DNA from 2 places in the Pseudomonas sp. p1(2021b) genome. Region 2 is predicted to be linked to the other one. Evidence: predicted binding sites of a transcription regulator. Region 2 holds the regulator's gene; the other holds the start of a gene.
What was found. Region 2 encodes sigma-54, which starts transcription at its own class of promoters, with help from an activator protein. Its sites were predicted from a motif close to ANTGGCATNNANNTTGCTNT; they were not measured.

Region 1 (3,894 bases), 620 kb from region 2:
TGCGGCTGGTGACGAACTTGCCTTCCTTGCCGCAGAACGGCGAGTCGTTGACCTGGAAGGTCATCGAAACGGTCGGCTCGTCGACGGTCAGCGGCTTCATCGCTTCGACGTGGTTCATGTCGCACAGGGTGTCGGAAATGAACAGCTCGTCGAAGCCGCTGATGCAGACGATGTCGCCCGCGGTGGCTTCTTCGACGTCGACGCGGTGCAGGCCGTGGTGGCCCATCAGCTTGAGGATACGGCCGTTGCGCTTCTTGCCTTCGGTGTCGATGGCGACGACCGGGGTGTTCGGCTTGACGCGGCCACGGGCGATACGGCCAACACCGATGACGCCCAGGAAGCTGTTGTAGTCCAGCGCAGAGATCTGCATCTGGAACGGGCCGTCGACGTCAACGGTCGGAGCGGGCACGTGGTCGACGATGGCCTGGTACAGCGGGGTCATGTCTTCGGCCATGTTGGTGTGGTCCAGGCCGGCGATGCCGTTCAGGGCCGAGGCGTAGACGACCTGGAAGTCCAGCTGGTCGTCGGTGGCGCCGAGGTTGTCGAACAGGTCGAAGATCTGGTCCAGAACCCAGTCAGGACGTGCGCCCGGACGGTCGACCTTGTTGATCACGACGATCGGCTTGAGGCCGGCTTCGAAGGCCTTCTTGGTCACGAAGCGGGTTTGCGGCATCGGGCCGTCCTGGGCGTCGACCAGCAGCAGCACGGAGTCGACCATCGACATCACGCGCTCTACTTCACCACCGAAGTCGGCGTGGCCGGGGGTGTCGACGATGTTGATGCGGTAGTCGTTCCAGCGGATGGCGGTGTTCTTCGCCAGGATGGTAATGCCGCGCTCCTTTTCCTGGTCGTTGGAGTCCATCACGCGCTCGTCGTTGAGCTCGTTACGCTCCAGGGTGCCGGACTGGCGCAGGAGTTTGTCGACCAGGGTGGTTTTGCCATGGTCAACGTGGGCGATGATGGCGATGTTACGCAGATTTTCGATCACAACTGTATCTCGATCAGAGGATTCGGTTGCCGCCAGTGTAGGCGGCGAATATGTAAGGTTTGCGGCTCAGCGGGTCCGGTGGTCGGGAGGGCGATGGCGGATGCTGCCGCCATACAGCCCTGGGGTCTTATGTCGGACGATAAACACGCACATTGGCATGTCCCTCACTGAGCAGGTGGTGTGCGTGCAGGCGGCTCATCACACCCTTGTCGCAATACAGCAGGTACTGGCGGTTGGCATCCAGGTGCTTGAACTTGCTGTTGATGGCATAGAACGGCATGGCCTGGACTTCGACGCCTTCGATCACCAGGGGTTCGTCTTCCTGGGCATCGGGGTGGCGGATGTCGAGGACGATCTGGCCCGGCAACGCCTCGGCCACTTCCTCAATCTCGACGTCCTTGCCCAGCTCGTCGATCACGTGGTCGATGGAGATGAACTTGGCGCGCTCCATGGCGCGCTCGAGCACCGCCATGTCGAACTGCTTCTCTTCGTGCTCCATGCGGTGGCGCTTGGCATGGGTGGTCGGGTTCACCGAGATCACGCCGCAGTATTCAGGCATGTGCTTGGCAAACTCGGCGGTGCCGATCTGGTAGGCGGTGTCGATGATGTCCTGCTTGTGGCTGGCCAGCAGCGGGCGCAGCACCAGCTTGTCGGTGGCCGAGTCGATGATCGACAGGTTCGGCAGGGTCTGGCTGGACACCTGGGAAATCGCCTCGCCGGTGACCAGGGCCTCGATCTCCAGGCGGTCGGCCATGCGCGCGGCGGCGCGCAGCATCATGCGCTTGAGGGTCACGCCCATGTAGCTGTTGTCGACCTTGTTGAGGATCTCACCCACCACTTCCTCGAAAGGCACGCTGATGAACAGCACGCGCTGGCTGCTGCCGAACTTCTTCCACAGGTAATGGGCCACTTCCATCACGCCCAGTTCGTGGGCACGACCGCCGAGGTTGAAGAAGCAGAAGTGGGTCATCAGGCCGCGGCGCATCATCTGGTAGGCAGCGACGGTGGAGTCGAAGCCGCCGGACATCAACACCAGGGTCTGCTCCAGGGCGCCCAGCGGGTAACCGCCGATGCCCTGGTGCTGGTTGTGGATCACGTACAAACGCTGGTCGCGGATCTCGATGCGCACCAGGACTTCCGGGGCCTTGAGGTCGATGCCGGTGGCGCCGCACTGCTGGCGCAGCTGGCTGCCGACGTAGCGATCGACATCCATCGAGGTGAAGTCATGATGCCCGCCTCGCTTGCAACGCACGGCGAAGCGCTTGCCGGCCAGCAGGTGGCCAAAATGGTGCTTGCACTTCTCGACAATATCGTCGAAGTCACCCAGCGGGTACTCCTCGACTTGCAGGAAGTGGGTGATACCTGGGGTGCAGGTCAGGCGTTCGATCATTTCGCGCTGGATCTTCTCGTCCTCGACGCGGGTGACCACCTCGAGATTGTCCCAGACACCATCGACCACGAGCTCCGGATCCAAGTCCTTGAGCACGACGCGGATGTTCTTGCCGAGCTGGCGGATGAAACGCTTGCGCACCGGCCGGCTCTTGATGGTGATCTCTGGGAAGACTTTGACGATAAGTTTCATTGGTTTAACAGCGCGCGCAGGGCCTGCCGAAAATGAGGGGCGCGAATTATAGCGGAAATAGCTCAAGGTTTGAGCAACTTTTGATCAGGACATGGATTTATGTTGCCTGTGCGGGCCTCATCGCGGGACAAGCCCGCTCCCACCGAGAGCCCGTTGTGCGCAATTCCCTGTAGGAGCGGGCTTGTCCCGCGATGGGGCGCACAGGACCACCGTCGCACCACAATGGTGCGCAACTTCAAAAAAACGCATCTTATGGGTGCATTTTCAAAGGTTCCCTTTAGGCAAAATGCCCGCCAACGCCCCCTTTTATCCCACCCTCGCCATTTTCGAGCACTGGCATGCAAATTGCTCTCTTGTGAGGCAGGTAAGCTTGGCCGACTATCCGCGCCCGGCGACACCCTTTTTCCAGGGCAGCGGCCCACCGCGCCCTAGACCATCCGGAGGACAACATGTCGAAGTCGGTTCAACTCATCAAAGATCATGACGTCAAGTGGATTGATCTGCGTTTCACGGACACCAAAGGCAAGCAGCACCACGTCACCATGCCCGCTCGCGATGCGCTGGAAGACGACTTCTTCGAAGCCGGCAAGATGTTCGACGGCTCGTCGATCGAAGGCTGGAAAGGTATCGAAGCCTCCGACATGATCCTGATGCCGGACGACGCGTCCGCCGTCCTGGACCCGTTCACCGAAGAACCGACCCTGATCCTGGTCTGCGACGTGGTCGAGCCGTCCACCATGCAAGGCTACGACCGTGACCCACGCGCCATCGCCAAGCGCGCCGAGGAATACCTCAAGACCACCGGCATCGGCGACACCGTGTTCGTCGGCCCGGAGCCTGAGTTCTTCATCTTCGACCAGGTCAAGTTCAAGTCCGACATCTCCGGCTCCATGTTCAAGATCTACTCCGAACAGGGCTCCTGGATGACCGACCAGGACGTCGAAGGCGGCAACAAGGGCCACCGCCCTGCCGTCAAGGGCGGCTACTTCCCGGTTCCGCCGTGCGACCACGACCACGAAATCCGTACTGCCATGTGCAACGCCATGGAAGAAATGGGCCTGGTCATCGAAGTTCACCACCACGAAGTGGCCACCGCCGGCCAGAACGAAATCGGTGTGAAGTTCAACACCCTGGTCACCAAGGCTGACGAAGTCCAGACCCTGAAGTACTGCGTGCACAACGTGGCCGACGCCTACGGCAAGACCGCCACCTTCATGCCCAAGCCGCTGTACGGCGACAACGGCTCGGGCATGCACGTCCACATGTCGATCTCCAAGGACGGCAAGAACACCTTCTCCGGCGAAGGCTATGCCGGCCTGTCCGA
Region 2 (3,894 bases):
GCGGTCGGCTACTGGAACATCAGCCCCGAGAGCTTCCTCGACAAGCCCGTGGCCCAGGTCGACGAAAGCGCCATCGACTACTACGCGATCAACGCCCACAGCGTGCAGTTCATGCCAGACGGCAAGATGCAGTACGAGATGACCGCCGACAAGGTCGAGCACCTCAAGGCCAGCGAAGTCTCCCTGCTGACCAAGCCCGACCTGCACCTGTACCGCGGTACCCAGTACCCGTGGCACGTGCAGAGCGAGCGCGCCGAGGTCAACCCGGACGGTACCGAGGTCGAGCTCATCGAGAAGGTCCGCGTGGCCCGTACCGATGAAAAGCAGCGCGAAATGATCGTCACCACGTCCCGCATGACCGTGTTCCCGCAGAAGCAATATGCGCAGACCGAGCAAGCCGTTAGAATCGACGGCGCCGGTGGGACCACTACGGGCAAAGGAATGAAAGCGTATTTGAAAGACGGCAGGATGGACCTGCTGTCCAACGTAAGAGGACAGTATGAGGCTCGTTAAAACCCTCCCCTTTTTGCTCAGCCTGAGCGCGGCACTGGGAAGCGCGAGCGCCTTGGCCCTGCCCAACGATCGTGACCAGCCTATCCGCATCCAGGCCGACAACGCTCACCTGGACGACAAGCAAGGCGTAGCCACCTATACCGGCGACGTGATCATCACCCAGGGCTCGATGATGATCAAAGGCAACACCGTGACCATCACCCGCGCCGCCTCCGGCGATATCGACGTGGTCACCTCGGTGGGCAACCTGGCGTACTTCGAGCAGCAGCAGAGCGCTGCCAAGCCCGACAAGATGAAAGGCTGGGCCGTGACCATCCAGTACCAGGCGCAGAAGGACATGGTGATCCTCACCGACCGCGCCAAGGTCGAGAACGAAGGCAACACCACCGAAGGCGAGAAGATCGTCTACAACACCAAGACCCAGGTGGCTACCGCCGGTCGCGGTGGCAATGTGACCTCACCCCGTCAGCGCATCGACATGGTGATTCAGCCGAAGAAGAAGGCCGAGTAAATGGCAACCCTCAAAGCCCAGCACCTGGCCAAGAGCTACAAGGGCCGCCAGGTCGTCCGCGACGTCAGCCTGTCGATCGACAGCGGCCAGATCGTCGGCCTGCTCGGCCCCAACGGCGCCGGCAAGACCACCTGCTTCTACATGATCGTCGGCCTGGTCCGCGCCGACCAGGGCCGCGTGCTGATCGACAACCTGGACGTCAGCCACCAGCCCATGCACGGTCGCGCCCGCGCCGGCATCGGCTACCTGCCCCAGGAAGCGTCGATCTTCCGCAAACTGTCGGTGGCCGACAACATCATGGCCATCCTCGAGACCCGCAAGGACCTCGACCGCGACGGCCGCCGCAAGGAGCTGGAAAGCCTGCTGCAGGAGTTCCACATCAGCCACATCCGTGACAACCTCGGCATGAGCCTCTCCGGTGGCGAACGCCGCCGCGTCGAGATCGCACGGGCATTGGCCACCGCGCCGAAGTTCATCCTGCTGGACGAACCCTTCGCCGGTGTCGACCCGATTTCCGTGGGCGATATCAAGCAGATCATCCATCACCTCAAGGCCAAGGGCATCGGTGTGCTGATCACCGACCACAACGTCCGCGAGACGCTCGATATCTGCGAGACCGCCTACATCGTCAACGATGGACAACTGATCGCCGAAGGCGATGCCGAGACTATCCTGGCCAATGACCTGGTCAAGGAGGTCTACCTGGGCCACGAGTTCCGACTCTGAGCCCGGAGTCTGCCCGGGGCACTGCCGCAAAGGTTGCAGTGCTCTAGGCAAACGCTACAATTTCAGGCATATAACTTGCTTAAAATTGGCGCCCCGGCGCCCTTCGTGTAGTGGATGGCGCATGCGCGCCGGCGAACAAGGTATTAAGCCCCAGCCATGAAACCATCGCTCGTCCTAAAAATGGGCCAGCAACTGACGATGACACCGCAGTTGCAACAGGCCATCCGTCTGCTCCAGCTCTCTACCCTGGACCTTCAACAGGAAATTCAGGAAGCGCTGGAATCCAACCCGATGCTCGAACGTCAGGAAGACGGCGACGACTTCGACAACAGCGACCCCATGGCCGACAACGCCGAGAGCAAGCCGGTCGCCGAAGCCCAGGACAACAGCTTCCAGGAAAGCACGGCCAGCGCCGAAACCCTGGAAGAAGGCGAATGGAACGAGCGCATCCCCAACGAACTGCCCGTCGACACGGCCTGGGAAGACATCTACCAGACCAGCGCCAGCAGCCTGCCGGCCAGCGATGACGACGAGTGGGACTTCACTACCCGTACCTCCACCGGCGAGAGCCTGCAAAGCCACCTGCTGTGGCAGTTGAACCTGGCACCGATGTCCGACACCGACCGGCTCATTGCCGTGACCCTGATCGACAGCATCAACGGCCAGGGCTACCTGGAGGACAGCCTCGAGGAAATCTGCGCAGGCTTCGACCCCGAGCTGGATATCGAGCTGGATGAAGTGGAAGCCGTACTGCACCGCATCCAGCAGTTCGAGCCTGCCGGCATCGGCGCACGCAACCTCGGCGAATGCCTGCTGCTGCAGCTGCGCCAGCTGCCGGCCGACACCCCATGGATGGCCGAAGCCCAGCGCCTGGTCAGCGACTTCATCGACCTGCTCGGCAGCCGCGACTACAGCCAGCTGATGCGGCGCATGAAGCTCAAGGAAGATGAGCTGCGCCAGGTCATCGAGCTGGTACAGAGCCTCAACCCGCGCCCGGGCTCGCAGATCGAATCCAGCGAACCGGAATACGTGGTACCCGACGTCATCGTGCGCAAGGACAACGACCGCTGGCTGGTGGAGCTCAACCAGGAAGCGATCCCGCGCCTGCGGGTCAACCCGCAATACGCAGGTTTCGTCCGCCGCGCCGACACCAGCGCCGACAACACCTTCATGCGCAACCAGTTGCAGGAGGCACGCTGGTTCATCAAGAGCCTGCAGAGCCGCAACGAGACGCTGATGAAGGTCGCCACCCAGATCGTCGAGCACCAGCGCGGCTTCCTCGACCAGGGCGACGAGGCGATGAAGCCGTTGGTGCTACACGACATCGCCGAGGCGGTCGGCATGCACGAATCGACCATTTCCCGGGTCACCACGCAGAAATACATGCATACCCCGCGTGGCATCTATGAATTGAAATACTTTTTCTCGAGCCATGTGAGCACCTCCGAAGGCGGTGAATGCTCGTCTACGGCGATCCGCGCGATCATCAAGAAACTGGTTGCGGCGGAAAATCAGAAAAAGCCATTGAGTGACAGCAAGATCGCTGGTTTACTGGAGGCACAAGGCATCCAGGTAGCCCGTCGCACCGTCGCCAAGTACCGCGAGTCCCTCGGCATCGCACCGTCGAGCGAGCGCAAGCGACTGATGTAGCCCCTGGCTGTGCCATAGCGTTTCAGTGGCAGGTGCAATACCTGCCCTTTATGCACGGGCAACAAAGGAGAAGCTGTATGCAAGTCAACATCAGTGGACAGCATGTAGAAGTCACCCAACCACTGCGTGAGTACGTACTCGAGAAGCTCGCCCGGGTGGAAGGACATTTCGACAAGATCACCAATGTCACGGTGATCATGAAAGTCGAGAAACTGCAGCAGAAGGTCGAGGCCACGCTCCAGATTCCCGGCGGAGAAGTGGTTGCCAACGCCGAACACCAAGACATGTATGCAGCGATCGATGCCCTGGCTGACAAGCTCGACCGCCAACTGAAAAAACACAAGGAAAAACAGCAAAGCCTGCTGCAAGGTGCAGCCGCCCGCTGATCCCTCTCATCCATGATCCGACTTGAAACCATCCTGACCCCCGGCCGTTCCCTCGTGAACGTGCCGGGCGGCAGTAAGAAGCGCGCCCTGGAAAAGGTCGCCAACCTG

Region 1: glnA (glutamate--ammonia ligase) is a predicted target of sigma-54. The motif match lies at 2,903-2,922, and genes of this name have one in related genera.

The regions. Positions count from the first base shown of each region.
Region 1 covers NZ_CP083746.1:4,750,295-4,754,188, forward strand. The annotation lists gene typA (translational GTPase TypA) at 1-988, opposite strand, end outside; gene thiI (tRNA uracil 4-sulfurtransferase ThiI) at 1,116-2,570, opposite strand; gene glnA (glutamate--ammonia ligase) at 3,020-3,894, shown strand, end outside.
Region 2 covers NZ_CP083746.1:4,128,567-4,132,460, forward strand. The annotation lists gene lptC (LPS export ABC transporter periplasmic protein LptC) at 1-513, shown strand, start outside; gene lptA (lipopolysaccharide transport periplasmic protein LptA) at 500-1,024, shown strand; gene lptB (LPS export ABC transporter ATP-binding protein) at 1,025-1,750, shown strand; gene K8374_RS19245 (RNA polymerase factor sigma-54) at 1,907-3,400, shown strand; gene hpf (ribosome hibernation-promoting factor, HPF/YfiA family) at 3,478-3,786, shown strand; gene ptsN (PTS IIA-like nitrogen regulatory protein PtsN) at 3,799-3,894, shown strand, end outside.